DNA from 3 places in the Gottfriedia sp. OAE603 genome. Region 3 is predicted to be linked to each of the others. Evidence: riboswitches for the same ligand, from Rfam matches in the RefSeq annotation. Region 3 holds a riboswitch; each other region holds the start of a gene.
What was found. A riboswitch is a leader RNA that binds a small molecule or an ion and turns the genes downstream of it on or off. The one in region 3 is predicted to bind thiamine pyrophosphate.
Positions count from the first base shown of each region.

Region 1: linked by a shared signal. The riboswitch ahead of ABID96_RS16190 (ABC transporter substrate-binding protein) and the one ahead of thiC (phosphomethylpyrimidine synthase ThiC) in region 3 are both predicted to bind thiamine pyrophosphate.
Region 2: linked by a shared signal. The riboswitch ahead of thiT (energy-coupled thiamine transporter ThiT) and the one ahead of thiC (phosphomethylpyrimidine synthase ThiC) in region 3 are both predicted to bind thiamine pyrophosphate.

Region 1 is NZ_JBEUNN010000001.1:3,159,341-3,169,511, reverse strand. Features, by position in the region: gene thrS (threonine--tRNA ligase) at 1-794, shown strand, start outside; gene ABID96_RS16215 (DUF2339 domain-containing protein) at 1,037-2,695, shown strand; gene ABID96_RS16210 (GNAT family N-acetyltransferase) at 2,713-3,219, shown strand; gene hmpA (NO-inducible flavohemoprotein) at 3,553-4,770, opposite strand; gene ABID96_RS16200 (RrF2 family transcriptional regulator) at 4,943-5,383, shown strand; gene racE (glutamate racemase) at 5,414-6,205, opposite strand; TPP riboswitch at 6,434-6,543, shown strand; gene ABID96_RS16190 (ABC transporter substrate-binding protein) at 6,672-7,661, shown strand; gene ABID96_RS16185 (thiamine-binding protein) at 7,688-7,978, shown strand; gene ABID96_RS16180 (ABC transporter permease) at 7,978-8,739, shown strand; gene ABID96_RS16175 (ABC transporter ATP-binding protein) at 8,742-9,512, shown strand; gene ABID96_RS16170 (TatD family hydrolase) at 9,481-10,171, shown strand, end outside.
Region 2 is NZ_JBEUNN010000001.1:3,664,237-3,674,407, reverse strand. Features, by position in the region: gene ABID96_RS18600 (amino acid permease) at 1-708, shown strand, start outside; gene opp4A (oligopeptide ABC transporter substrate-binding protein) at 958-2,742, opposite strand; gene ABID96_RS18590 (ABC transporter permease) at 2,766-3,671, opposite strand; gene opp4B (oligopeptide ABC transporter permease) at 3,686-4,651, opposite strand; gene ABID96_RS18580 (ABC transporter ATP-binding protein) at 4,667-5,593, opposite strand; gene ABID96_RS18575 (ABC transporter ATP-binding protein) at 5,574-6,599, opposite strand; gene ABID96_RS18570 (Dps family protein) at 7,358-7,807, opposite strand; gene ABID96_RS18565 (hypothetical protein) at 8,008-8,166, opposite strand; gene thiT (energy-coupled thiamine transporter ThiT) at 8,502-9,077, opposite strand; TPP riboswitch at 9,235-9,339, opposite strand; gene ABID96_RS18555 (low molecular weight protein-tyrosine-phosphatase) at 9,641-10,117, shown strand; gene ABID96_RS18550 (hypothetical protein) at 10,131-10,171, shown strand, end outside.
Region 3 is NZ_JBEUNN010000001.1:683,701-693,871, forward strand. Features, by position in the region: gene ABID96_RS03435 (thiazole synthase) at 1-213, opposite strand, end outside; gene thiS (sulfur carrier protein ThiS) at 216-419, opposite strand; gene thiO (glycine oxidase ThiO) at 443-1,534, opposite strand; gene ABID96_RS03450 (thiamine phosphate synthase) at 1,531-2,133, opposite strand; TPP riboswitch at 2,252-2,361, opposite strand; TPP riboswitch at 2,618-2,733, shown strand; gene thiC (phosphomethylpyrimidine synthase ThiC) at 2,866-4,641, shown strand; gene ABID96_RS03460 (hypothetical protein) at 4,661-4,831, shown strand; gene ABID96_RS03465 (DoxX family membrane protein) at 5,155-5,694, shown strand; gene ABID96_RS03470 (YjcZ family sporulation protein) at 5,762-5,887, opposite strand; gene ABID96_RS03475 (hypothetical protein) at 6,427-6,648, opposite strand; gene bcaP (branched-chain amino acid transporter BcaP) at 6,790-8,196, opposite strand; gene ABID96_RS03485 (putative sulfate exporter family transporter) at 8,513-9,559, opposite strand; gene ABID96_RS03490 (LysR family transcriptional regulator) at 9,672-10,171, shown strand, end outside.

The DNA of each region.
Region 1 (10,171 bases), 2.5 Mb from region 3:
TGCGTGTTCGTACATTTACTCAAGATGATGCACATATCTTCTGTCGTCCAGACCAAATTGAAGGCGAAATTATTGAAGTAATTAACTTAATTAAAGAAATCTATGGCGTATTTGGATTTACTTATAAAGTAGAATTATCAACTCGTCCAGAAGATTCAATGGGATCTGAAGAATTATGGAACTCTGCTGAACAAGCATTAGAAAACGTTCTGAAATCAGAAAACCTTGATTTTAAATTAAATCCAGGTGATGGCGCATTCTATGGTCCAAAAATTGATTTCCACATTCAAGATGCATTAAAACGTAGCTGGCAATGTGCAACAATTCAATTAGATTTCCAAATGCCAGAAAAATTCGATTTAACTTATGTTAATGAAGATAATCAAAAAGAACGACCAGTTGTTATCCACCGTGCAATCTATGGATCAATCGATCGTTTCTTAGGAATCTTAACTGAGCACTTTGCTGGGGCATTCCCATTATGGTTAGCACCAGTTCAAGTTGCAGTATTACCTATTTCAAGTGTGCACAATGATTATGCACAAAAGCTTACTGATCAATTAAAAGATGCAGGAATTCGCGTTGAGGCAGACTTACGCGGAGAGAAAATTGGTTACAAAATCCGTGAAGCACAGCTACGTAAACTACCTTACATGTTAGTTGTTGGAGACCAAGAAGTTGAAAACAATGCTGTAGCGATTCGTAAACGTGGCGAGGGTGATATTGGAACTCAATCATTTGACGCATTCTTAGAAATGGTTAAGCAACAAAAACAAGATAAAGTTTTATTTTAATATAAAAAGGTCCTCTATCGCTAGGTAGAGGATTTTTTATATTGAAATACTGAAATGTAATTCACTCTCAATCCAAATTGAATTTTGCCATGAAATTATTTTCTGGGAAATATGGCGAAATTTGTAATCTTTAAGAATTTATATAGGAAATTATATAAAATTGTAGAATTCAATGAAGATGGCTAATTCAAATTGGTTATTTAGATTACTAGAAATACATAGATATGATAGAGGTGATTTGGTTGGAAAATCAAAATGAGGAACTTCAAAAGAAGGTTGAAAAACTTGAATTTGAAGTGAGTGAGATGAAGAAAAAACTTGATTTTCTACTCACTAGAGAAACAGTTTTGAAACAGAATGGAGTTCAACAAAAAGAAAAAATCAGTATAACTCCAACAAAACCAGTTCAAAAAGTAGTGAAACAAAATACAACGACTCCTAAAGAAAAAATTGATTTTGAAGCACTTATTTTTCAAAAGTGGTTACCTAGATTTTTTATCTTTATTTTTATTATTGGAATTATGTGGGGATTTAAAGCAGCATCCGATTATGGTGTTTTAAATGAGTACGCCAAAGTTGGCATAGGATTTGCCTTTGCAATTCTTTTATTTTGGTATGGAAATAGACAAGTGCAAGCAAAGCGAGCTACACTTGGGCAAACATTATTAGGTGGGATTTTGCCAGTGTTGTTCTTAACAACTTTTGCAATGCATCATTTATATAATATGATTGGTTCAAATGTTGCATTTTTACTCCAGGTTATATGGGTCGGAGTAGGCTTTTATTTCATGAATAAATATAAATCTGAATCGATTGGCTTAATTAGTATCATTGGAGCCGTTTTGATCCCATTCTTAATAAAAAGCGCAGCGCCTAATTATTTATTTTTTGCGTTTTATGAAACATCAATATACTTGTTATTTATGTTTTATGCTGCATTTAAAAAATATAAATACTTATATTCGACTTCAGCTATATTATTGAACTTAGTTTATATAGTGGTTGGACTTTTAAATTTTAATCTTAAAGGTTTTGAATACTTTGCCTTTAGTATTATCATTCAACATTTCGGATTACTTATTATTTTGTTAATCTCAAAGTTTTCTATGAAAAAGCAAATTTTGATGCTTCATACCAGCTTTATTATCACGATTGGTTGGGTTTTCAGTGGCTATGAAGATAACACAAGAACGGTTATTCTCATCCTTCTTTGTGTTTCATATTTATTCCTAAGTAATTTATATAAAAAGCAATCAGACTTGTTCTTTGCATTTTCAACAAACTTTCTACTAGCTTTTTCATTCTTATGTTTAGATAGTGTGACTGTTCACTTGCTTAACACTGTGTTAATCATTCAAGCGATATTAACGTATTTGTTTTATATAAGATATAGAGACTTTTTTAAACTAATTATTGCTTTTTTAACAATCATTCCAGTTGGTATTAGGATTGTATCAGAACCGATTTTTTCTTTAATTTCATTTACTTCTATGGATTGGATTGTTTTCATAATCGCTACAATCACGATTGCAATATTAGCTTATAAAAATGAGAAAGAGAAACAGGTTATATTGGTGAGTAGTTCATTAGTGATTACACTATTATTAATTGCTTACATCACTCAAGCTGTACAAATTTTGACTACAGATTTCTCTGATAATGTTATTAGTCTTACAATTAATCTAAGTTGGATCATTATTTCAATTATTGCGATGGTACTTGGCAGTTTGAAGAAGTTTAAAGTATGGACCTATATAGGGGTTGGTTTGTTATTACTAACTTTATGCAAGCTTGTTTTAGTTGATTTACCGAATATTACATTGTTAGTAAGGGCGGGTCTATTTATATTACTCGGTTTAATTGGTTTGATTATTTCAAGAATATTTTTTAAAGGGAAGTAGAGGACAGGTGAATAGGAATGATCATTACTCAAACTGAAAATCTATTATTAGTAAAATTTACTGCTGGAGCAATGTTAGATGTTTTAAACGGGGAACAATCGTTAGAATATGAAAATATGACATTTAGTTTTGCTAAAGGATGGCCAATTAACGCGTACAAAAATTTGTTTCCGTATAAAATTTCTCGTTTTCAAAAACATCCGGAAGAGGAAGAATTTGAAGGAGTCATTATTCATAAAAAAGACAAAATTATTATAGGTGATATGGGATTTAAAGGCGGACCAGATGTACATGGAATAATGGAGATAGGTTACAGTATGGCACCTGATTATCAAGGGAAAGGCTATACCACTGAAATGGCTAAAGCATTTTGTCATTGGGGAATGCAAAGAGAAAATGTAGAAAAAATAATTGCAACATGTTCAATCTATAATTATGCTTCCATTAGAGTATTAGAGAAAATAGGAATGAAAAAAATGTATGAAGAATTAGAAAAATATTATTGGGAATTACCTATCGAATAATTTAGGTCTAAAGGTGGGCTTTGTCTGACAACTAGAAAATCATCGGTCGTATTTTTAGTCATTACGAAAGAAGATTTTGGCAGATTTGTATTATATGATATTCTCATCAGTAGTCTCGTTTTTGGTTGTATTAAAAAAACATTTTCAAGTGATTTGTTAGCAATATTTGGTAGTTTTATCGTTCCAACAGCGCTAAAGAAAACTGCCTTACTGATTAGAAGTTAGAATGAATTCTCGAAAAGAAAACTTCTTTTCAGACTGTATGAATCTCTTAGTTTTAATACTTGTGTCTATAAACTTAAAAGGATGCTCAAAATGAGAGCATCCTTTTATTTATCCTTCTAGACTCATTGAAGGTCCAAAAAATTCAAAGTGAATATTAGTTTCTGGAACATTTAATTGTTTTAAGTTTGATACAACTGCTTTTAAAAATGGTACTGGGCCACATACATAATAATGTGCATCTACAACTTGTATATTAGATGTTAACCATGCAACATCAATATAGCCTTGCTTTTTAAAGTACGGATTTTTCATATCTTCCTCTGATGGATTTTCATAAATAAATGATAAAGAATAGTCATTTATTTGTTCAGATAATGAAATTAATTCATTTTTGAATGGTTGAAGCTTAGCAGTTCTTGCAGCGCATATCATTTCTACTTTACGATTAGGCTGAGTATTGGCAATTTGTTTTGCCATACTTATTAAAGGTGTAATACCAACCCCGCCACTAATAAACACAACAGGTGATTCAAGATTAGTGTTTAAAGTGAAATCTCCAGCTGGAGCTGTTAATTCTAATGAATCACCAATATTAATCAAGTTGTGAAGATAGTTTGAAAAAACGCCTTCTGGTTGTTGCTCTTCAGCTTCTCGTTTTACGGAAATTCTATAGTATTCTTTGCCAGGTATATCAGACAAACTATATTGTCTGTTTAATAAATATTTTTGACCATCCACTTTTGCTCGCACAGTAATATATTGACCTGGTAAAAATGTTGGTAGAACAGAGTGATCTTTAGGAAGTAAGTAGAAAGATGTAATTACATCGCTTTCTTTAACTTTATCAATGACCTTGAATTCTTTAAAGTCACTCCATCCACCTTCTTGTGAAGATGAGTCATTATACATTTCTTTTTCGATATCAATAAATACTTGTGCAATAATACCATAGCTTTTTGCCCAAGCAGTAAGAATTTCATCGGTTGCAGCATCACCTAATACTTCTTTAATCGCGCCTAGTAAATGTTCACCAACGATTGGGTAGTGCTCAGGTTTTACTAACAGACTGCGATGTTTTTGAGCAATTTGTTTTACGACTGGAAGAATTGTTTCTAACTTATCAATATTTTTAGCCGCTGCTAGTACTGTGTTAGCAAGCGCTGTTTGTTGTCTACCTTGTTGTTGATTTGTATGATTGAATATATTCAATAATTCAGGATGATTTGTAAACAGGTTTTTATAAAAAACTGATGTAATCTCAAGCCCTTTTACTTCTAAAACTGGGATTGTTGATTTAATGATGTCAATAGATTTTTGAGAAAGCATGTTATACCCCTTCTTTTCTTTAAAGTAGTATTTATAATACATCTTTATAGTAGCCCCACCTACTCGTTAAAGCAATATGTAAAATACATCTTTTTAGTCTCAATTTATAAAAGTTTAAAAAATGTTCACAATTATGCTATGATTAATCAAAATAAATGAGTGAGGGGAATTTATGCGGTTAACCAATTATTCGGATTACTCTCTTCGGGTTTTAATATACCTGTCCACTGAACCAAATGAAAAACTGGTAAATATAAAGGATATTGCCGAGGCGTATGATATTTCAAAAAATCATCTAATGAAAATAATCTATAATTTAGGGAAGATGGGTTATATTGAAACAATTCGAGGACGGAATGGTGGAATCCGACTTGCAAAACGACCATCGGACATAAATATAGGTGAATTAATTCGAAAGACAGAAGAGGACTTTCATATTGTTGAATGTTTCGAGGATAACAATAACTGTGTCATAACACCTGTTTGTTCTTTAAAGCATATATTTAATAAAGCATTAAATCAGTTTTTACAAGTATTAGACGAATATACCCTTGAAGATATTGTACAAAATAATTTTATGCTAAAAGAATATTTTGACTTAAATAAAAAATAAAAACACTCGAGCAAAAAATGCTTGAGTGTTTTAAAGTTTAATTTGTATTATATGTTCCAATGGTTCTTGGAATATTGAAGAAGCTATTTTGCGAAATGCCACGGGATTTCCAGTGGTAAAAAAGGAGTGTGAAACAGACTTCTTGGTTGATAATAAATTTTGCTGGTCCAGTATTGCACTAACCTCCAAAGCTGTTTGATCACCTGAACTGATTAACTTGATCTGAGAGCCAATTACTTCTTGAATAATGGAACTCAATAGAGGATAGTGAGTGCAACCTAGTATTAAGGTGTCAATGCTCGATTCTTTTAATGGACTCAAAGCCTCTTGAATAAGATCAAAAATATCTGGTTGAATGTATCTACCACTTTCAACTATTCCAGCAAATTCTGGACAGGCTAATTCTATTATTTCGACTGATCGATTAATCCTCTTTAGTGCGTGTTTGTATGCGTGGCTATGAATAGTAGCATTTGTACCAATTACTCCGATCTGATTATTTTTCGTGAGCTTTATTGCCGCTCTTGCTCCTGGATGAACGACCCCGATTACAGGAATCGGCAATTTTTCGCGCATTTCCTGTAAAACGATAGAAGTTGAAGTATTGCATGCAATGACCAACATTTTAATATCTTTGTCTAGGAGAAAGTTTGTCATTTCCCAAGTAAACTGTCTAATTTCATCATATGAACGTGAGCCATATGGGCATCTAAGTGTGTCACCTACATAATAAATTTCTTCGTTCGGTAGCTGCCTGATCATTTGTTTTGCAACTGTTAAGCCTCCAACGCCTGAGTCAATCACACCAATTGGCTTATTCATCTAGTCCACTCGCCTTCGTTATATTTATAAGCTCCCACAAACTCCCACAAACTTTTAAACCTTGTTGATCTATTATATTCATAGTGTTCATGGTGCAATTTCTGCTCTATCTTTTTCAAGAAATGAAGTTTTCTATATATACAGATTATTAAAATATTAAATTTATGTTGAAAATGAGTCGTATTTAAGGAATTTATCTGTTATATTTATCATGAAAAGTTTATATGCGAGAAAATGTGGAGGGGCCAGTGTTGCTGGCTGAGATTGTATCCTTTAGATACTGACTCTTAGAACCTGATCTGGGTGATGCCAGCGTAGGGAACAGTATCTCTTTTGATATAGTTTTTTACAGTGCATTCACGTCCGGATATTTATTCGGGCGTTTTCTTTTTGTCTAGTTCTAGTACCTGACTATGGTGCTAACACATTTCATTTGTATAAACAAAACAAAAAGGAGAGTTATAGAATGAAAAGATTACTGATTTGTTTTTTTGCACTTTGCTTAACTTTAGCAGGATGTAGTGAGCAAAATTCGTCAACACCGAAGAAAGAAAAAAAGCTACAAAAGGTGACGGTAGTATTAGACTGGACGCCAAATACAAATCATACAGGTTTATTTGTAGCAAAAGAAAATGGATATTTTAAAGAGCAAGGTCTGGATGTAGAGATTATAAGCCCGGGGCAAACAGGAGCAGATCAATTAATTGCTTCTGGTAAAGCTGATTTTGGCGTTTCTTACCAAGAGTCAATTACACAAGCAAGAGTACAAAACGTACCAATCGTGTCGATTGCAGCTGTTATTCAACATAATACTTCTGGTTTTGCTTCACCAGTTAGCAAAAATATTAAATCACCTAAAGATTTTGTTGGTAAAACTTATGGTGGATGGGGTTCACCTGTAGAAAAAGCAATTTTAGATTCATTGATGAAAAAAGAAAATGCAGATGTTAATAAATTAAATATCGTTAATATGGGCGAAGCTGATTTCTTCACGGCAGTAAAGCGAGATATTGATTTTGCTTGGATTTATCAAGGATGGACAGGTATAGAAGCAGAGCTTCGTGGTGAAAAGTTAAATATGGTTTATTTAACTGACTACAGTGATAAGTTAGATTACTATACGCCGGTACTTGCAACGAATGAAAAAATGATTAAGAATCAACCAGAAACCGTTAAGGCATTTATGAAGGCAGCATCTAAAGGATATACTTATTCAATCGATCATCCAAAAGAAGCTGCAGATATTTTGTTAAAAGATAATCCAGATTTAGATAAAGAACTAGTTCAAAAAAGTCAGGAATGGCTTTCAACTAAATATCAAGACGATGCAAGTCGTTGGGGTGAACAGAAGTTAACAATTTGGAAAAACTATGCTGAGTGGTTAACTGAAAATAAATTGTTAGAGGGTAAATTTGATCCGGAAAAAGCTTTTACAAATGAGTTTTTACCAGAATAATAATTTTTGACAAAGGGGAGCTTTAAATGTCTAATACATTAATGAGTGTACAAATTATTCCTAAAACCAATAAAATTGAGGAAGTTATTCCAGCGGTTGATGCAGCGATAAAAGTAATCGATGAGTCTGGTGTAAAATACCAAGTTCAACCATTAGAAACAACAATGGAAGGCGAATTAAATCAATTATTAATTATTGTCCAAAAAATGAATGAAAAAATGATTGAAATAGGCTGTCATAATGTCATTACACAAATGAAAATTCTATATCAGCCACAAGGTATTGCAATGGATGATTTGACGGAGAAGTATCGTTAATGAGCCGCAAACAAATAAAAGGATGGCAACCGATTCTTGTCATCCTCCTTTTTTTAATTTTTTGGCAGCTAATTATAAAGTTTTTCAAAATAGAAGCTTGGCTCTTGCCAGGCCCAATCGCAATACTAAAAGAAGGAATCCAATCTTATGATTCGTTAGTTCCACATGTACTTTCTACCGTACAATTAACCATCTTTGGATTTTTGGTAGGTACTTTTCTAGGACTAATGATTGCAATCGTACTACATTTAATTCCAGGATTTAAAGAAGCTTTTTATCCATTATTGATTTTGTCACAGAACGTACCAATTATTGTTTTAGCACCACTTTTAATCATTTGGTTTGGATTTGGAGTATTACCAAAGTTGATGATCATTTCACTTGTTTGTTTCTTTCCTGTTACCGTTTCTGCTCTCGATGGATTTAGGCAAACGCCAACTGAATTGATTAATTATATGAAAATGGCAGGGGCAACAAAATCTCAATTATTTTGGAAAATAGAATGTCCATACTCACTACCGTCTATTTTTTCAGGATTAAAAATATCCGCGACATATAGTGTGATGGGTGCTGTGATTTCTGAGTGGCTTGGTGCAAAAACAGGTATTGGTGTGTTTATGACACTTGCTTCTTCTTCATTTCGCACGGATCGAGTATTTGTCTCGATTTTTATCATTATGCTTTTAAGTATGTTCTTTTTCGGCTTGATTGTATTGCTAGAAAGAATGACGGTGAAATGGAAGTCTAAGGGAGTAAAATAAAAATGACATTAGAAATTAGAAATCTCGAAAAATCATTTGGAAAACATCAACAAATTTTAGCTGGTATTTCGATGCACGTTAATGAGGGTGAATTTGTCTCGATTTTAGGTCCATCTGGAAGTGGGAAAAGTACTTTATTCAATTTAATCGGTGGATTGATCAATCCAGATTCGGGACAAATTATTTTAAATCATTCAGTAATAAATGGAGAGCTAGGCCATATTAGTTTTATGCCGCAAGAGCATTCACTTCTTCCGTGGCGAACTGTATTGAAAAATATTCTATTATCAAGTGAAATCAAAGGTAAATCGGATGAATCATTAGCACGAGATTGGTTGAAACGCACCGGACTTGCTGACTATGAAAATGCTTATCCACATGAATTATCAGGTGGCATGAAACAACGCGTATCATTTCTTAGATCATTACTTGCTCCACAATCATTCATGTGTATGGACGAACCATTTTCAGCATTAGATGAATTTACGAGACTTGATATGCAACAATGGCTACTTTCAATATGGGAAGAACAAAGACGGTCAATTTTGCTAGTTACTCATAATATTGACGAAGCTTTATTATTGTCTGACAGGATTTATATTTTCTCAGATAAACCTGCAAAGATTAAAGAAGAAATTATCGTACCATTTCCAAGACCTCGTCAAAAAGAGTTGCTATTAACTGATGAATTTACTGCGTGGAAACGTAAAATATACTCTGCACTGGAAAAGGAGAAACCAGATGAAAGTGATAGATGCTCATATTCATCTTGACTCATATGAAACGAAACAAAGAGATGAAATACTTAATAGTTTAAAAGAAAACGAAGTAGAGGCGCTTATTTCAGTTTCCATGGATTTAGCATCATGTAAGAAAAATCTTGATTTTCAATTACAATCAAGTCAAGTCTTCACTGCATTTGGATTTCATCCAGAACAAGAGATTCCCTCAGAAGAAGTAACTCAAGCTTTGTTGAAATGGATAAGGGAACATAATGATCAAATGATTGCAATTGGTGAAGTAGGCTTGCCATATTATCGGAATCAGGAACAAACGCTTGATTATAAACCTTATATTGAGTTGCTTGAAAAGTTTATTAAACTTGCATATGAGGTAAGTAAACCGACCGTACTGCATGCGGTTTATGAAGATGCAGATATCGTTTGTTGTCTATTAGAAAAATATAAAATCAAAAAAGCACATTTTCATTGGTTTAAAGGAAACAAACATACCATTAAGCGAATGATAGAAAATGATTATTATATATCCATTACGCCAGATGTGTTATACGAAAACGAAATTCAAGAACTTGTAGAAATCTATCCACTAAACCGGCTAATGGTGGAAACAGATGGTCCATGGCCGTTTGAAGGTCCTTTTAAAGGAGCTTATACTCATCCAAGCTTTATTCATGAATCAGTACGCAAAATTG
Region 2 (10,171 bases), 3.0 Mb from region 3:
GCAGTTCCTAAGGCTATTAATAATACTGTTTGGAGAATTCTAGTATTCTATATTTTATCAATGTTCGTTTTAGCAGGTTTATTCCCATGGGAAAAAGCTGGTTTAGTAGACAGCCCGTTTGTTGTTGTATTTGATAATATCGGCATTCCATATGCTGCAGATATTATGAACTTTGTTATTATCACAGCGGTATTATCTGTTGCAAACTCAGGATTATATGCAACTTCACGCATGATGTATTCAATGGCTCAAAAAGGGATGGTTAGTCCAGCTTTAGGTAAATTAAATAAAAAAGGTGTACCTTTAAACGCATTAATTTTCAGTATGATATTTGGATGTTTATCTCTATTATGTGGAATTTTTGCAGAGGATACAGTTTATTTATGGTTATTATCAATTGCTGGATTCGGAGCAGTGTTCATCTGGGCTAGCATTGCTTTATCAAATCTATTAGGTAGAAAAAAATATATTCAAGAAGGTGGAAAAGTAGAGGATTTAAAATATAAAACTCCACTTTATCCATTGGTACCAATTGTTGCTTTAGTACTTAACGTTGTTGTAATGGTCAGCTTGGCGTTTATTCCTGAACAACGAATTGCTTTATACTGTGGTATACCGTTTATGATTATTTGTTTAATCTATTATCATTTTTCGGCAAAGAACAAAATTGAGAAGTTTGAACTTGAAGAAAATAAGAAGATTAGTTAAGTTATAAAGAAAGGAAGAGTAGCTTAGAGCGACTCTTCCTTTTCAGACTGTTGACAAACGCTTGCTTTCTTCGTTGCTTCGCCTGCTTGTGGTACTCATTACCGTCAAAGGTAACTCCGTTCCTCATCCGGCTCCTGAGCCTCGAAAGACAAACGTTTTCAATCAGTCTGAATCTCTTAGTTTTTGTACTTTGTCTAAAAATTATAAAGAAAGGAAGAGTGCTTAGAGCGACTCTTCCTTTTTTCATGATTATTTATTTTTTTCTGATTCTTCACTTGTTACAGTGATTTCTTGTAAATGACCTTGGAAGCCTTGACCAGGAGTGATATCATAACCTTTCACTCGGTTGTTTACTCCATCTAATCCAAAACGGAATAGAGTAGGGATTAATGGTACTTCTTCACTTACAAGCTCTTGCCATTTGTTATATACCTCTTGACGGTGGTTTTCATCAAAAGAATTAGGAGAGATACCATCTTTTAATAGTTGATCATTTTCATCATTTACCCAACGAACATAGTTAAATGGTGCATTTTTAGACCAAATTCCAGATGGATCTGGATCAGAACCAGTTCCCCAAGCTGCTGCGAATACTTCGATTTTTGGATCGTCTTTTTCAACCATTTCATAGAATGAGTTGAATTCATGTAAACGTCCATCTAATAATTGAACATCTAAACCAACATCTTTCCAAGCTTGTAAGTAGAATTGTGCTAATGGTTCCGCGATATCGCCACCACTCATAGATGCAAAGTTAATTTTGAACTCTTTACCGTTTGGATCTTCACGTAATCCGTCTCCAGTTACATCTTTGTAGCCAGCTTCATCAAGTAAAGATTTTGCTTTCTTAGGATCATATTCATAACCTTTAAGGTTTTTATCAAAGTATTTCGGGAATGAAGGTGGAATAACAGATGTTGCAGGGAATCTTAGCCCTTTATAAAGTTTTTCACCTACTGATTTGTTATCAAGTGCATAAGCCATTGCCTGACGTAAACGTTTGTCAGCGAATTTTGGATTATCCATTACGTTTACACCGTTTTTCGCGTCATAATGACCTAATTTAAATCCAATATAAGAGTAAGATAACTCAGTTCTACCAAGTAACTGAATATTTTTTAATGATTTTGCTTTATCATATTGATCAGCAGAAACTGAAGCAATATCAATATCACCATTTTCTAATGACGCAGTTGCAATCGTAGGGTTAACTACTTTTAATAGTACGCCATCTAATTTTGGTGCACCATTCCAATAGTCTTTAAATGCTTCGAATTCAACAGCTTCACCTGGAGTGATTTTCTTAATTTTGAATGGACCAAATCCGATTGGTTCTTTACGAATTTGTTTAGATTCTACTAATTTATCGATTGCCACATCGCCTAGATATTTTTTAGGAAGTGGGTAAGTCCATAAACCAGTTAGAACTGATGGATTTGCTTCTTTAAAAGTAATAGAGATCGTTTGTGGATCGATTACTTTAACACCAGAAATGTTTTTTGCTTTTCCTGTGTGATATTCTTCCATACCTTCAATCATAGACATTTGTGTATCGTAACGAACACCAGTGTATTTAGGGCTACCAATTACTAGGTAAGCATATTCTAAATCTTCTGCAGTTACTGGATTACCATCATGCCATTTTACATTATCTTTAATTTTTAAAGTGATTACTTTTTTATCTTCACTTAACTCGTATGTAGCTGCACCATCTTGATCATATACATAGTTCTCATCTGTTGAAAGTAGTGCTTCATCAAAGAACTGTAATACTTCAGAGTCTGGTTGACCTTCATAAAATACAGTATTTAAAATACCTTCAAATGGCGTATCAGAAATTAAACCATACTTTAACACACCACCAGCAATTGCTTCTTTATCATTTTTTACTTTTACAGGAAATGCAGATGTTTCTACTTTTTCTGTAGGTTTAGCTGATGTTGGCTTGTCATCTCCACCTTTACAAGCTGAAAGGATTAACATAGAAACAGCCATTGCGCTTAATACTTTTGAAAAGCTTTTTACATTTTTCATAATTTCACTCTCCTTAAAGTTGTTTAACCTCTTCTTTGCCTTGCATCAGCTGCACGCTTTAGCGCTTCACCGATAAAATTTATACTTAGCATGAGCACTAAAATCATGCCCGATGCAGGTAACCAAATCCACCATTTATTCTGTAGAACGTCTGGGTTTGTTGCATATGCAACGAGTGTACCTAAGCTTGGAGTGCTTTCAGGTAATCCGAATCCTAAGAAGGTAAGACCAGATTCGATTCCGATATTTCCAGCTAAGTTTAGGGTAAATGCTACAATAATCAGTGAGCTTACATTTGGTAATAAATGAGTTAATATGATCTTCCAGTTAGGTGTTCCAAGAGCCTTCGCTGCTGCAATGTAATCCAATTCACTTTCAGACAATACTTTTGAGCGAATCAGCCTTGCTTTACCTGTCCATAAGAAAATACTCATAATTAACACGAAATTAGGAATCGTAAATTTTGGTACTACAGTTACAAATACTATGATTAACATTAATGTTGGCAGAGATAGGATAAAGTCGATGATGCGCATGACAATACCATCAACCAAACCACCAAAGTAGCCAGCAATTAATCCTAATGATAAACCTAGAATATTCGTTATGATCGTGATAAATAATCCGATTGTAAAAGAGTTTTTCGTTCCAATAATTAATTGTCCAAATACATCACGTCCGCCATAATCAGTACCAAGCCAATGTAGTGAAGAAGGGGGTTGATAGATTGATAGGAAGTCTACCTTCGTAATTTGGTCTTGGTCTAAAATAAGCGATGCACCATAAACAGTAATTAGGATTAGACTCAAAATAATTAGTGACGCTAATGCCATTCGGTCACGTTTGAACTCTGACCAGATGACACTAAAGCCAGAGGGACTTTTTGATTTTTCTATTAGTTGTTTTTGATTTTCAAGTTTCAATTCCATTATTTTCACCTACCTTAATCGATCCGAATACGAGGATCAACTATGCTTAATATGATGTCAGAAATCAATGTTCCAAATAATGTTGCTAAGCTTGTCATAAGTACAAGCGCGTTTACAACTGTAAAATCGCGAAGCATCACAGATTTAATGAAGAGCTGTCCAATTCCTGGGTAACCAAAAATTGATTCTAAAAAGATAGATCCAGCTATTAAACCAGTAATCTCATAACCTAAAAAAGCAGCGATTGGTAAAAATGAATTTCGTAGAATATGTCTTGAATAAATCTTAGATTCAGGAACACCTTTTGACTTAGCTGTTCTGACAAAGTCTTTGACCTTCGTATCTATAATTTCACTACGTAAATACTGTGAAATTCCAACTGTAGAGATTAGGGCACCGGCCATTGAAGGCAGGACAAGATGTTGAAGTTTACTCATATAATAAGCAAAAGTTCCATTATCAATTTGCGGATCAACACTACCGCCAGTAGGGAATAAATCTAAATAAAAACCAAAGATAAATAATACGATAAGTCCAAAGATAAATAATGGTGTTGCAAAACCAATATAGTTATACCCGGTGACGAGTTTGTCTGCCCAGGTATCATTCCATCGACCACTTATTATGCCGAGTGGGATTGCTAAAATATATGTAAGGATAAAAACACAAAGAGCAAGTAATACAGTATTTCCAATTCGTTCTCCGATAACATCCGTTACAGCTAGTTTATGCGTGTAAGAGATTCCAAAATCACCTTTTACTACATTTTTTATCCAATTAACATATTGAACCTGCACAGGATCATCTAATCCCATCTGCTTTCGAATCTCAGCGATACGTTCTGGAGATGCTTTTGGATCCAATTGTTTACCAGTAAGAGCATCACCTGGCATCGCTTTAGCGAGTGCAAAAATTAATATACTCAAAATAATCATTTGAGGAATCATAATGAGCACTCTGCGAAGTAAAAATTTCCACATATAGCTTTCTCCTTTCTATGGAAGTGCTACTCGATGAGTATCAGATATTGGTTTTAAATCAAAAGGACGGCCATTTGCATCAAAGTAAGAAGAAGAGTTCTTTTCATATTCAATTCGAACTTCCTGTCTTGCATTAATTTTTTCTGCTCTTACTTCCGGGCGAATATCCGGAATGGCTGCAATCAGACGTCTTGTATAAATATGTTGTGGGTTAGATAAAATATCTTCTGTTGTTCCTTCTTCAACAAGCCTTCCACGATACATAACACCAATTCGATCACATAAATGACGAATAACACCAAGGTCATGACCAATAAATAAATAAGTTAATTTGAATTCCTCTTGTAAGTCCTGTAAAAAGTTTAGTACTTGTGCTTGTACAGAAACATCAAGGGCCGAAACTGGCTCATCTGCAACGATTAATTTTGGTTGTAAAGTTAAAGCTCTAGCTATACCAATTCGTTGACGCTGTCCACCGGAAAACTCATGTGGATATTTGAAAAGCGCTTCTGGAGGTAATCCAACCTTTTGTAAATAGTAAAGTACTTTTTCTCGCTCTTCATCAGGCGATAGTTTTTCAAAATTTCTTAATGGCTCTGCAACTAAATCTATGATTCTTTTCTTAGGATTTAATGAAGAGTATGGATCCTGGAAAATCATTTGAATTTCTTTTCGAAATGCTCTCATTTGCTTTTTACTTAAAGAAATTAGATCATTTTGCTCGAACTCAATACTTCCGCCAGTTGCTTTTGTTAACTGTAAAATCGCCTTACCAGCAGTCGACTTACCACTACCAGATTCACCGATTAAACCATATGTTTCACCTTCTCGTAATTCAAATGAAATTCCATCTACAGCTCTAACATAATCAACAACTGTTCTGAAAACTCCACCACGTATTGGAAAATGTACTTTTAGATCTTCAACCTTTAATAGAGACATTTACAATCGGTGCTCCTTTCTCATTCTTGAAATGAAAATGCTTATAACAAGAACAACGGACATAATGGTTTGGTGTTACTTCATGTAAACCTGGTTGCTCCTCGTGAGCATAAGATTGAATCCACGGAATGCGGTGACTAAAACGGCAACCCGTTCTTGGTAATTTATCTAAAGGTGGAACAGTACCCTCGATAATATGAAGTCTTTGATTTTTTGAATGAGTAGTAGGTATAGAGTTTAATAGAGAACGAGTATATGGGTGTAAAGGTTGATTGAAAATTTCTTCAACTGTTCCCGTTTCTATAATCTGACCCGCATACATTACGGCTACTCGATCAGCGACCTCAGCAACTACACTTAAATCATGTGTGATCAAGATAATACCAAGTTTTGTTTCTTTTTGAATTTCTTTCAGTAAATCCAATATTTGTGCTTGAATCGTTACATCTAGTGCAGTCGTAGGCTCGTCCGCGATAATAAACGATGGATTGCAGGCAATCGCAATAGAAATCATAACCCTCTGCCTCATACCACCAGAAAGTTCATGTGGATATTGCTTATATGTAATTGAAGGCTTTGGAATTCCAACTTGAGCAAGTAATTGTAAAGCACGTTCTTTTTTTTGTGAGGATGATAAGTTTGTATGGTAATCCAAATTTTCTTCAATTTGTTTACCGACTGTCATTAATGGATTAAGTGCAGTAAGAGGTTCTTGGAAAATCATTCCGATTTCTTTACCTCGAATTTTATTCATATTACTATCAGATAATGATAATAAGTTGCTTCCCTTGTAATTGATGGAACCTTCCATCTTGGTACGTTTATTTTGATGAAGGCCTAAAATTGAAAGAGCTAAAGCACTTTTACCGCAGCCAGATTCACCAACAATTGCTAATATTTCATTTTCGTGAACAGTTAACGAAACATCATCTACAGCTGGGTAATACTGATTACTAATACGAAATGATGTTGTTAAATGCTCAATTTCCAAAAGAGGTTTTGACATTATTAGTCTCCTTTCGCGTAATTGTAAGGAAATTGTTAGTTTATTTAGAATTTTCATAAGTATAATATATATTATGCAAATGTTTCAATATTAAAACAATTGCTACAACTTATAGGTATTTTGAGCTAATTTCATTATTTTCTGTATTTCGACTTTGGTAAAAAATGGGTCGGAATGATGAGGGTAATAATTAAAATCATTGAAAATTTGCGATGAATACTGGAAGAAGAGGAAGTAATAGAGCTTAAATTAGTTAGAAGAAATTCGTTGTAATTGGAAATAAAGTGATAAATAGGTGATAGAGAATTAAGAAGAATCGTGTCGATTATTGATGTAATTTTGTGGAAAATATAATAGGATATATGGGATAGGTAGGTGGAAATCCCTAGTCACTTTCACCTAGTTCATGTAGGTAATTACGACTAGAATGTGTTGATTTACTCATAGAATAGAACAATATACTTTACATTCTATTAATAAATTGAGATAAATAGCATTTTTGTTTTCAATCAGTAAGAATCTTTTGCACTAATCATTATAAGTTGTATCATTACAATCGTTTTTTGATTTTTAAAACCAATAAAAGTCATATATTCGATATTAACAATGGATATGAAAGAGGCCAGATAAATTAAACAAATGTTTGTTTAAACGAAAAGAACCATCTTTTTTACAGACGAAAACAAGTAATAATAGAAAAAACAGTGTAAGCAACAGAGAATGATGAATCATTCAATGAAGTTATACACTGTTTTTTATTAACCTAAGAATGCATTTAACATCCAAACATGTTTTGAAAGTTGTTCGCGAATTGCTAGTAACATATCATGTGTGACAGAATCGTTTTCAAAATCTGTAATTTCCATGCCATCTTTTAAATCTTCTATTAAGTATTGGTAGTCATGAATTAGATCTTGAACCATTCCTTCTGCCTTCACTAATTTGTTAGCTTCGTTAATCCCAGAAGTATCTAAATATTCTCTCATAGTAGCAAGTGGTTTTCCACCAATTATTAATACACGCTCTGCTAGCTCATCAATATGTATACTCGCTTCGTTGTATAGTTCCTCGAATTTAGCATGTAAAGTGAAGAAGTCTCCTCCTTTAACATACCAGTGATAGTTATGTAATTTTACATATAACACATTCCAGTCAGCTAATTGTTTGTTTAATACATCTACAGTCGTTTTTGTGATGGGCGTATCCATTTAAAATTCCTCCTCTGATAAGTCAAGAGTTCATGGTGTCTACGATAATCATGTACAACCATCATATATGATATTGAGTAGAAATAGTCATGGTAATATTTGATAACTAAGTGAACAATTAGTAAAATTAACGATTTATAGGAAATAATGTTCCAAAAAAAAATAAAACCATCCATTATATGAATGATTTTACAAATTTTTCAATTAGAATGATCCCCTTTTTCAGTATGGGGAGGTTTAGCATCAATGAGATGTTCATCGTCCACTTGTAATGAACTTTTTAATAGCATGAAAAATGCTCCAATACCACCTAAAAGAATAATCGTAAAAATGAAGAAAATGAGGATGTCATAAATCAAAGCTTAAACCTCCTTTGATATTTTTTACTGTATTTATTTATATGAGGGAGGATTGGAGCAAATAACTATAGTTCACAAAGTGTTCAATAATTTTATGAATATTTTACTTAGACTGCTGACAAACGCTCGCTTTCTTCGTTGCTTCGCCTGCTTGCGGTGCTCATTACCTTAAGGTAATCCCGCTACTCATCAGGCTTTACGACTCGAGAGGCAAGTGTTTTCAGTCAGTCAGTAGAATCTATTCTTTGCCTGCAAATTCGCTTTGAAAACGGCCAAGAATAGTAAAAAACCCTACTCAAGAAAGAGTAGGGTAATGAGTAAATGAATGATGAAACTTAAGCAGCTTGATTCTTTTTAACATTTGCAAGAACTGGAGCTGTCGAAAGTAAAAATATTAAAATGATTGCACAAATGATAAATGAAGGAACCATATACCATGCATTATAAACTAAAGAATATAATGATACTGGTGTTCCTTTTGGAGCGTATGAACCAAAAAACACGACTCCTGAAATATAGTGACAGATAAAACGGACTAGTGAACCAATAAAAGTACCTACTAAAATAAAAATAGTTACAGCTACTTTATTGCCACTCGTTAAATTAGTTTTCACTTGTTTGTAAACAATACCAGCTAAACCTAGACCAGTAAAAGCAATGATGTAATCTAATAATATTTGGATTGGATGAACAAAATAAAAGTTGGTTACTAATTGTAGTGCAGCAAGTAATAAGCCAGTTATTAAACCTTGTTTAATTCCCCATCGAAATGCGATTAAAAAAACAGGAAGCATTGATAACGACACAGATCCACCTTGTGGAGCTTTAAATAATGGCAGTAAATCAAAAACCATTGCTAAGGCTGCACACATAGCAATTTCAACCATCATTTGTATTTTTGAATTTCTCATAAAAGATTCCCCCTTATCTCTCTTTGACAACACTCATTGTAAATGAAGCACTTTGGAATAGAGTTTTGGATAACTCTTTCAAAGGAAGTGTAAATTAGGGAGAGGAATGGTAAAAATAAAAAAAGTAACACTGGTAGCATGATGATCCCAGGGTTACTTTTTCATCGTGCCACATCCCTACGTTAGTATTAACTAACAGGTTCGAAGGGTAAGAATAGTTATACTATTCACTCTCAGCCTCATGGCTCCCCTTGTGGTTCATCGTACATTTAGTTGTCAATACTAAATATAGTCAATGTGTTTTAAAAATACAATCATTTTATACGATTAAAGTTAAAAATTTTAAGCATAAAAAGAAAGTAAGCCCTATTGCTATGGTTAAATCAATGAATTATCAGTGTACTTACTAGAAAATATTCTTTATGAGTATAATCTTGTTGATTTTAAGTTAAATTATTCACTTTAGCTTTCCTTTTCTTTTTAAATTAGAAAGTGTAGAATGAAATCGAAACTAACAGCTAAATTTTGGCAAAAAGTGTAAATAATTTGAAGGAGACATCGAAATGATTCATGTATTATTTGTCTGTTTAGGAAACATTTGTCGCTCGCCAATGGCAGAGGCTGTTTTTCGTCAGATAGTGACAGAAAAAGGGTTAGAAAAACAATTTGTGATTGATTCTGCAGGTACTGGAGATTGGCATATTGGTCACCCACCACACAAGGGAACAAAGGAATTACTAGGTCAAAAAGGCATAAATTGCGATGGTATGAAAGCTCGAAAAGTGACAGATAATGACTTTAAATATTTTAGTTATATTGTTGCTATGGATGCACAGAATAAAGAGGATTTAATGAATTTAGCAAGAAATAATTCTATAGGAGAAATATCACTCCTTTCAGATTACGTACCATCTTCATTATGGAAGGAAGTACCTGATCCGTATTATACGGGAAATTTTGATGAAGTATATAACATTGTTGAGGAAGGCTGCTCACATTTACTTCAGCATATTTTAAAGCAACACCAACTAACTGTTTAGAGGAGGATGTAGAATGTCAAAACGTAACAAAGCTTTACGCAATATTCTTGTCGG
Region 3 (10,171 bases):
TGCGGTATTTGGAAGAAGCTTATATTTCGTTAAATCTAATTGTTCAAGAAAGTTTGGCTGAGATTCCTCAAATATATTCATTCTCCTAACAGCAAATGTTAATACTTCCGTTTCAGATGCCTCAATAGCCTTTTTTTGAATATCAAAAGAAGGGTATTTGCCTGTACCTAGAAATAATCTTGAATGAAATGAATGTTTTCCAATTGTTAACATCATTAACCTCCTCCTACAAAATGTATTAATTCTACAATATCTCCGTTTGAAAGAGCTGTAGTACCGTACAGTTCTCGATACAATATTTCTTTATTCACTTCTACTACAACGATTCTATTTTCTAGTTGATAAGAAAGAAGTAAATCTTTTACTGTGAAAATATTTTCAGCTAGCTGAATACTTTTGCCATTTAATTGGATGATCAAACGTTTTACACCTCGCCTTAAAATTATCGATTCACTTTAAACGCTTCTACCCACTCAGTTCTAATCTTTCTTTTAAGAATAAAATCTCGAATCATTTTGCCCGTTTCAGGAGCAAGAAGAATGCCATTGCGAAAGTGTCCAGTTGCAAAAAATATATTGTCATCATCAGGGTGTTTTCCGATATATGGTTTTTGGTCAATGGTTTGTGGTCTTAAACCTCCCCAAAATGATTCAATGGTCATCTTGGTCATATCAGGTAGCATCTTTTTGGCAGTTTCAATTAATGATTCAATACCTAGTAGGGTTGGTTTTTCATCCCATTCGTTATGAACCATCGTTGCACCAATAACAAGTTTTCCGTTGTTTCTAGGAACAATATAGTTATGATCATGGAAAATTGTGTGCTCCAACGTCAAATGTTCACTTGTAACCGATAGACATTCTCCCTTAACTGGGATAAGACGATTATTTAATCCGAGCTGCTTGAAAAAAGAAGTGCTCCAAACCCCATTTGCAATGACGATATTATCAGCTGTAAATTTTCCATTTGTAAAATGAATCATAAATGTATTTTCAATTTTTTGAATGTCTAAAACACAAGTATTTTCGTGTATTGTAGCTCCGAGCACTTGTGCACTTTTGCAAAAAGCCATACAAACAGAAATGGGTAGGACACTTACATCATCTTCTATATATGCTGCTCCAATTATATCTGTTGTTATATTAGGTATTTTCCTTTGAATTTCAGTTGGTTCATACCACTTGACCGTTGATTGAGAAAGAAGGGAAGCTAATTGGATTTTATCATCGTCATTATAAGCAAGTTTAAAAATCCCACCTTTTTTCAGCTCAATGTCGATATGACTTAGTCTCTTAAGCTCTTCATTCAGTTCAAAATAAGCTAGTTGACTGCTTCTTGCAAAAGGTAAGAAAATCTCTGAATCATTGCACTCAGAATGAGCTCCGAGCATGCCTGCTGCAGCGCTAGTTGATTTCGAACCAATCGTTTGTGCTTCGAGTATGGCAACGTCTATTTTTTCTTTTGCTAAGTAATAAGCGATGGAGCATCCAATGATTCCACCACCAATTACGATTACATCAAAATGTTGTTTCATAGATTACTAGTGCACCTCTCCATATATTTTAGAGCAGCATCACGCGAGTTTTCAGAAGAAAAAATACCCGACATGACTGCAATTCCATCTACCTGACACTCTTTTAGTATAGGAAGATGATCAGGAGCTATCCCACCAATTGCGTAAACTGGAATTGTAAGAACTTTTTTCATCTCAGTTAACTGATCAATTCCATTTGGACGTAAACCTTTTTTGCAATTTGTGTTAAAGCAATGTCCATAAATGACATAATTGGCCAGATCCTTCTCAGCTTGAATAGCCTCTGCTACTGAATGGACTGAGCGACCGACGTTCATTGTTGGATATTGTTCTTTCACTAACTTGACCGGATGCCCGTGAGTTGGCAAATGAATGTTTATTAGATTGGTAAGTAAAGCTATATCTAATCTGTCATTCATGACGATCTTGTTCATAGGAACTTTGTTATGCCTTAAAAGATTTAATAGGGTATGTAATTCCGAGCTGCATTTAGATTTTTCTCGTATATGAACTAAATCAACAACATCATGTATTTGAATAATCTTTGAAGCAAGTTCATGAACAGAATACATATTATTCGTTACTGCAATTAGCTTCAAATTTGCTCCTCCTTTTTGAAAAATAGGGTGTATGTATTGTAAATTTCGTTTTAAAACAAGAAAAACCACTTTCCTAAAACTGGAAAGTGGTTTGTAAGATACACAAATAAACGCATAAAAAGACATTGCGCCACTTTCCTACGCAGGTACGAACCTGTTCAGGTTATGAGGGTTTAAAAGTAACTACTTTATTCTCAGCCCTTATCAAGGGATCCCCTAGTGATGAATACACTATGAAAATTAAATTTAGCATAGCATAAAAATAAAATAATTCAAGATTAAAAAAATGATAGTTTGTAAATATTATGTCAAAAGTTAGCAAAATAGACACTTAAAGATATAATAAAAAATAATTTTTTTATGTGAAAATAGTGAATGTTTCCAGGTATAGATATGAATTTTCATCCAATCCTGTAAAATTTTAGGTAAATAAAATGATTTACAAGATTGCTTCATAGGTTTATATTAAGTCTGTACAAATGAATAGTTTGACTAGGGGTGTCCAATTAGTTGGGCTGAGAGAGAAACGCGCTTTAAGTTTCTTAACCCTCAGGACCTGATCTGGTTCATACCAGCGTGGGGAAGTTAGCGTTTATTACAGTAGTGATCATTTATCACTATTGTAGTCAAACTAACCATTAGCCGGGTCTTATATTTTTAAGATACGGCTTTTTTTCATGCTTATCGTGGATTGGATTTTGTTCTTTTTAATCACATTAAAAAGGGGAAATCATAATGAACAATTCTGTAAATGAAATGAATTTTTCAATCATGTCTAGCTTTTCGGGAAGTAAAAAAGTATATGTAGAAGGATCAAGACCTGACTTGTTGGTTCCAATGCGTGAAATCAAATTAAGTCCTACAACTGGATCATTTGGGGAAGAGGAAAACGCTCCTGTACGTGTTTATGATACAAGTGGTCCTTATACCGATGAAAGCGAAACAGTTGATATTCGTAAAGGACTTAAGTCTATAAGAGGAAAATGGATTATTGAGCGTGAAGATGTAATCGAGTATGAAGGTCGGAAAGTAAAGCCGGAAGATAATGGCTTTAAAAGTGAGGTTGTACAGAAAAATATAGAGGTCTTCCAAGGACTAGATAGAAAACCATTACGAGCAAAAGATGGTGCAAATATTACGCAGTTACATTATGCACGACAAGGTTTGATTACGCCAGAAATGGAATTTATCGCAATTAGGGAGCATGTTACTCCTGAATTTGTCAGATCTGAAGTAGCGAGAGGGAGAGCAGTTATTCCTTCAAATATAAATCATCCAGAGAGTGAGCCAATGATTATTGGTCGTAATTTTCATGTGAAAATCAATGCCAATATTGGTAACTCAGCTGTCACTTCCTCGATTGAAGAAGAGGTTGAAAAAATGACTTGGGCAACACGTTGGGGAGCAGATACTATGATGGATCTGTCTACCGGAAAAAATATTCACACGACTCGTGAATGGATTATTAGAAATTCACCAGTACCCGTTGGAACAGTACCAATATATCAGGCACTAGAAAAAGTGAATGGAATTGCTGAAGACTTATCATGGGAAGTATTTAGAGATACATTAATCGAACAAGCGGAGCAAGGTGTCGACTATTTTACAATTCATGCTGGTGTACTTTTACGCTATATACCGTTAACAGCAAAACGTGTAACAGGTATCGTTTCTAGAGGTGGATCAATTATGGCACAGTGGTGTCTTGCACATCATAAAGAAAATTTTTTATATACTCATTTTGAAGAAATATGTGAGATTATGAAACGATATGATGTTACATTTTCACTTGGTGATGGATTAAGACCCGGTTCCATTGCAGATGCAAATGATGACGCTCAGTTTGCTGAATTAGAAACACTTGGGGAGCTAACGAAAATAGCTTGGAAGCATGATGTCCAAGTAATGATTGAAGGACCAGGTCATGTACCAATGCATTTAATTAAAGAAAATATGGATAAACAATTAGAGATTTGTAATGAAGCTCCTTTTTACACGCTTGGACCACTTACGACGGATATCGCACCTGGCTATGATCATATTACTTCTGCAATAGGTGCTGCAATGATTGGCTGGTTTGGCACAGCAATGCTATGTTATGTAACACCAAAGGAACATCTTGGATTGCCGAATAAAGAAGACGTTAGAGTAGGAGTCATTACTTATAAAATCGCAGCACATGCAGCGGATCTAGCAAAGGGGCATCCAGGAGCTCAAAAACGAGATGATGCACTGTCAAAAGCAAGATTTGAATTTAGATGGAGAGATCAATTTAACCTATCACTGGATCCAGAAAGAGCGATGGAATATCATGATGAAACCTTACCTGCTGAGGGTGCAAAAACAGCCCATTTTTGTTCGATGTGCGGTCCAAAGTTTTGTAGTATGAGAATTTCTCAAGATATTAGGGATTTAGTAAATGAAAAGGATTTTGAGTTAGCGATTGATGAGGGTCTAAAAGAAAAGGCTGATCAATTTAGAAAAAATGGTGGGGAAATATACCAATGATTGAATGGGGGAGCCTCGAATGAACCGGGTGAACCAAATAGCAAAACAATTAAAAGAGCTAGAATTCGAAGTGAATCAACTGAAAAAAGAATTAATAAATATCCAAAAAATTTGTGAACATGAATTTCAAAAGAACGATTATATACAGGTATGTACAAAGTGCCACTATATTGAAAGTCTATATTGGTAAGCTTAACAAATAACCTATACTTAGTTTGCAAAAATAAACCTCCATTTTTGGAGGTTTATTTTTATTAACGACCTAACAGAACGTTAAGTCATTCAATATGAAAAATAAAATATATGAAAATGAGAAAGTAAGCACAAAAAACTAATTGACAATGATTATCATTATTGTTAATATTTTAACGTTATTGATAATCGTTTTCAATAAATGAGGTGGCAAATAAGACGACTTATATACTCTAAAAATTTACCAGATAGTAACAACATGATATTTAGATGAAGACCAAGAGGATTCTTTTTCTAGGCAAAAGAAATGGAGATTAATTAATGGAAAATATGATGCATCAATTAAAAGAAAAGGTATTTCAAGCTTTATTTACACTGATGAGAATTCTTTTTGGAGTAGGATGGTTATTTGCTGGTATCACAAAAATTTCAGAAAAAAATTGGTATAGCGAACCTGGCGTCTTTATTAAAAATTATTTTATAATGGCACTTGAAAAGCCTAATGTCCCAGTATTTTATAAGTATTTCATTCAACACTTTGCTTTAAAGCATTATATGTTTTTTAATTACACGATTCCAGTTGTACAAATTATAATCGGTATTTTATTGATCGTAGGTTTAATGCTACTTCCTTCAATACTGATTTGTCTTTTCATGCATATTAATTTTATTCTTTCAGGCAATATGAACTTAATCAGTCTTACACTTTATACCAGTGCTTTTGCAATTTTACTTTCTTTAGACCGTAGTTATGTATTAAGTTTAGATCGTTACATAGGATTTGAGAAATATATTCATGCTAAAAGACAAAAGATTGTGGTGGAAAGAAATTATCAACAATCAGAAGTTTTGAACGCTTAAATTTTTTTAAAAAATGTAAATAAAAAACCTCTTGAATATTTTCAAGAGGTTTTATAGTTTTTAGTTATTACCAAGCGCCATAGCCGCCTCCAAAATGATCACCTGCGAAACAAGCTGCTCCAACAATGATCAATAGGATGAATAATACAACAATCAGAGCAAAGCTGTTATGATGTCCATATTCACTACCCATTCGTTAAACCTCCTTCACTCTAAATTTTTAGGGGCTTTCAAAAACTTCCCTGTAAGGGGAATGTAGCAATATTACAATTAGGAGAGGTGGATAATGTATCGTATGTTTTTTTGATAACTATGGAACTAGTCTATACACTAAATAGGCTTTAACCCAATAATAAATAAGAAATGTTTGCGAAAAAAATAGACTGCATTTTATGCAGTCACTAATGTTTTGTGAATCTAAAACTTATATAAAAGGTATCCCATTATTAGTTTCTTTTGGTGTTGAAATTGCTGAATCTATAACATATCCGTTAGCGAATTTAACCGCTATTGTTCCTAAATATGTATCAGTAGGCTGAAGTGTTTCAGTACAAGTAAAATAGCGAATATGTACAACATCAACTGTATCTTTGCTAATCTTTTGACATGCAAGTTAAATTACTCAAACGTTTTAAAGCAACTTCTCTTTTCAGGCCAATGATGTCTTTTTTAATAAAAGATTCATAGTAATTTTTTAAGGGGAACATGTCATCAACTCCTGCTCTTCATCCTTCACGTTGATTCAAAATTATTTGTAGATTGTGGTGTTTCCTCGTATGGTATTTCATGTTTTGTTTCTACGATTGGTATTTGATCAATATGCTCAGGGATTTTGCCAGAATTGGTATGATCATACACTCCGAATTGACTAGAGGAAGATACATTCTTTTTGGTCAATTGATAGATCATTAAAATACTGATTGAAATAACCAAAATTCCTATAATATAACTCATTTCAATTCACTCCTACATTTGATTGGCATATATTTTCATTCTATTTTTCATATTTATTATAAATTCAACTATTAAGATATCATACCTGTTCAAACAAAAAAAATATCCCATTATAGTTGCCTATAATGGGATATTTTTTAATTAAGCTGAGTGTTCTGAATCATTTAGTTTGTTTTCTGGATTTAAACGGCTATTTCTGTAACCGTAAGCAGCGTAGATGATTAAACCAATTACTAACCAAACTACGAAACCTTTCCAAGTAAATGCTGACAGTTGAAGCATTAAATATACACAGAATACAACAGCTAGAACTGGGACTACAGGTACCCATGGAGTTCTAAAGCCACGTTTTAAATCTGGTTGAGTTTTTCTTAATACTAAAATACCAAGTGATACAGCTGAGAATGCGAATAGTGTACCAATATTAGTTAATTCTGCTAATTTACTTAATGGGATTAATCCAGCGAATGCAGCTACTAATCCACCTGTAATCCAAGTACTTACTACAGGTACTTGAGTTTTCTTGTTAACTTTAGACATTTTTTTAGGAAGTAAGCCATCTCTACTAATTGCGTAGAATAAACGAGTTTGTCCAAACATCATTACCATTAATACTGTTGTAATACCGATGATTGCGCCAAGAGAAATGAAACCTGCTGCCCAATCTTGATGGATGAAGTTTAAAGCAAATGCAACAGGATCTTTTACGCCTAATTGATCGTATGGAACGATACCTGTAAGAATTAATGAAACAACAATATAAAGAATCGTACATACTGCTAATGCAGAGATAATACCAATTGGTAAGTTTCGTTGAGGATTTTTAACTTCCTCAGCAGCAGTAGATACTGCATCAAATCCAAAATAAGCAAATACTACAACAGCTGCTCCAGCTGTTACGCCACCAAATCCTTTTGGCATAAATGGTGTCCAGTTCGTAGGCTCAACATACCAAACGCCAATTGCGATGAAAAGTAATACTACAGCTAATTTGATAATAACCATTATAGTGTTAAGTTTAGCTGATTCTTTAACACCTCTAGTAAGAACAAAAGTTACGATTAAAACAATGATTACAGCTGGTAAATCTATATAAGTTCCGTTACTAGGATCAAATGCACTTGTTAATGCAGTTGGAAAATGAATTCCAAATCCTGATAATAAACTTTGGAAGTATCCTGACCATCCACTAGCAACTGCAGATGATGCTAGTCCATACTCAAGTACCATATCCCAACCTAAAATCCAAGCAACTACTTCACCGAAAGCAACATAGCTATACGTATAAGCACTTCCTGCTTGTGGAATCATGGAAGCAAATTCAGAGTAACATAATGCAGCGAAAGTACATGCTAACCCTGCAATAATAAATGAAAGAATAAGTGCTGGTCCAGCATAATCAGCTGCTGCTACCCCTGTTAATACGAAAATACCAGTTCCTATGATAGCCCCAATTCCTAGCATTGTTAGGTCAAATGCACCTAGTACTTTGTTAAGTGAACTACTTGGAGTTGCACTTGCGACAGATTTTTTACGAAATAAACTCATATGAACCTCCTTAAAATTCTTGTTGTAATTTTCTAAAATTAATCTAACTATTTTAATAGTTTTGTATAAAAAATAGAAAATTCTGACAATTACTAACGAAAAAATATTATTTGTTAGGATTAATTGATTTTTATAATAACATACGTTTACGGTTTATACAAAGAATTTTTCGACTATTTTTTCAAAAAAACGCAAAAAAATATGGGTAATTAGTCATTAATTGGTTGAAAATTCAAAACAATGGATAAATATTATATTGTGCAATTGTTATCCAAAGATAATAATGAGAAAAAGACATGATCTATTCATGTCTCTCTTAAAAACAAAAAAAAGTAAAGATTGATAGAAATAATGAAGTAATCAAAATTGCAATGAAAGGACGAATTGCTTTCATTCGTAGCTCTTTTGTATTTATGTTTAAACCTAAACCAGTCATTGCCATCGTTAATAGAAAAGTTGTTAAAAAATCGATTGGAGTCTTTAGTTCCTTTATTTCAATTAATTCACTTATGAAGAAACTTCCTAAAAAGCTCATCAAAATAAAACCGACTAGAAACCAAGGGAATGTAAATTTGACTTCCGTGTCTTTTTTTATACCTTTTTTATTCATCCATAAAATAAATAAAAAACTAACAGGTATTAAGAGGAAAACTCTTGATAGTTTTGATAATAAAGCAAATGCTAATGCATTTTCTCCTGCTGGTGCGGCTGCTAATGCAACATTTGCAATTTCATGAAGGCTAAGGCCGGCCCAAGTTCCATATTCTGCAGTACTTAGATGTAAGAAAGGAAAGAGGATGGGATAAATAATTGAAAATATAGTTCCTACTAGGGCAATGATTCCAATCCCCATTGCTGTATCTTCTTCCTTTGCTTTCATAATTGGTGAAAGAGCGGCGATGGCAGCAGCTCCACATATTCCTGTTCCAATACTTAATAGTAATGAAAGATTCAAATCTGCCTTTATCAATTTTGCAATCAACATTAGTACGAAAAAAGAAAAGAGTACTGTTATCATACTTTTTATCATGATCATAAAACCCTGATTAAAAATAACATTCATATTTAATTTTAATCCATATAGAACAATTGCTAATCTTAAAAAGTATTTGGAGGAAAATTGAATGCCAATACGTATATGTTCTGGATATCCAAAAATTTGTCTATAAAGAACACTAACGAGTATGGCACATGCAAACGGACCAATATAACCAAGCTTAGGGATTTTCGATAATCCAATCCCGATGCACGCGATTAAAATTGTAAATCCGATTCCAAGAAACAACGAGTAAATTTTCTCCTTATTTACAATAGGTTCTTTTGGATTTTTTTGTACGAATAAATTCGGTTCCAAATCTATCATCCCCTAATCATCAATTCAATTTATATATTTATCGTATGCGATGATTGACGATAAGAAAAATAAATGATTATGATAGTTATCATAAGTAATAACGATACTAAGAGGTGAACAGATGGACCATTTACTTTTGGTTTTTATAGAAGTTGCTGAGAAAAAGAACTTTTCGCGTGCAGCAGAAGAGCTTCATATGACTCAACCATCCGTTAGTCAACAAATACAAATACTCGAAAAAAATTTAGGAACAAAGTTATTAAATAGAACGAACAAATTTGTTGAGTTAACGAAAGCGGGAGAAATAGTTTACTCACATGCGAAAGAAATTACAGGTCTGTATAAACGAATGTCGACATTAGTAGATGATTTAATGCATGAAGCAAATGGATTATTAAAAATTGGGGCTAGTTATACATTTGGAGAATATGTACTTCCGCATATATTAGCAAATTTAAAGTTGAAATTTCCAAATGTAATCCCATCTGTCCAAATTGGTAATACAAGAGAAATCGCTCAAGCTGTCTTAACTCATCAAATAGATGTAGGAATAGTGGAGGGCGAGTACGTTCATCAGAATGTATTTATGGAAACAGTTGCTACTGATGAGTTGTATATAAT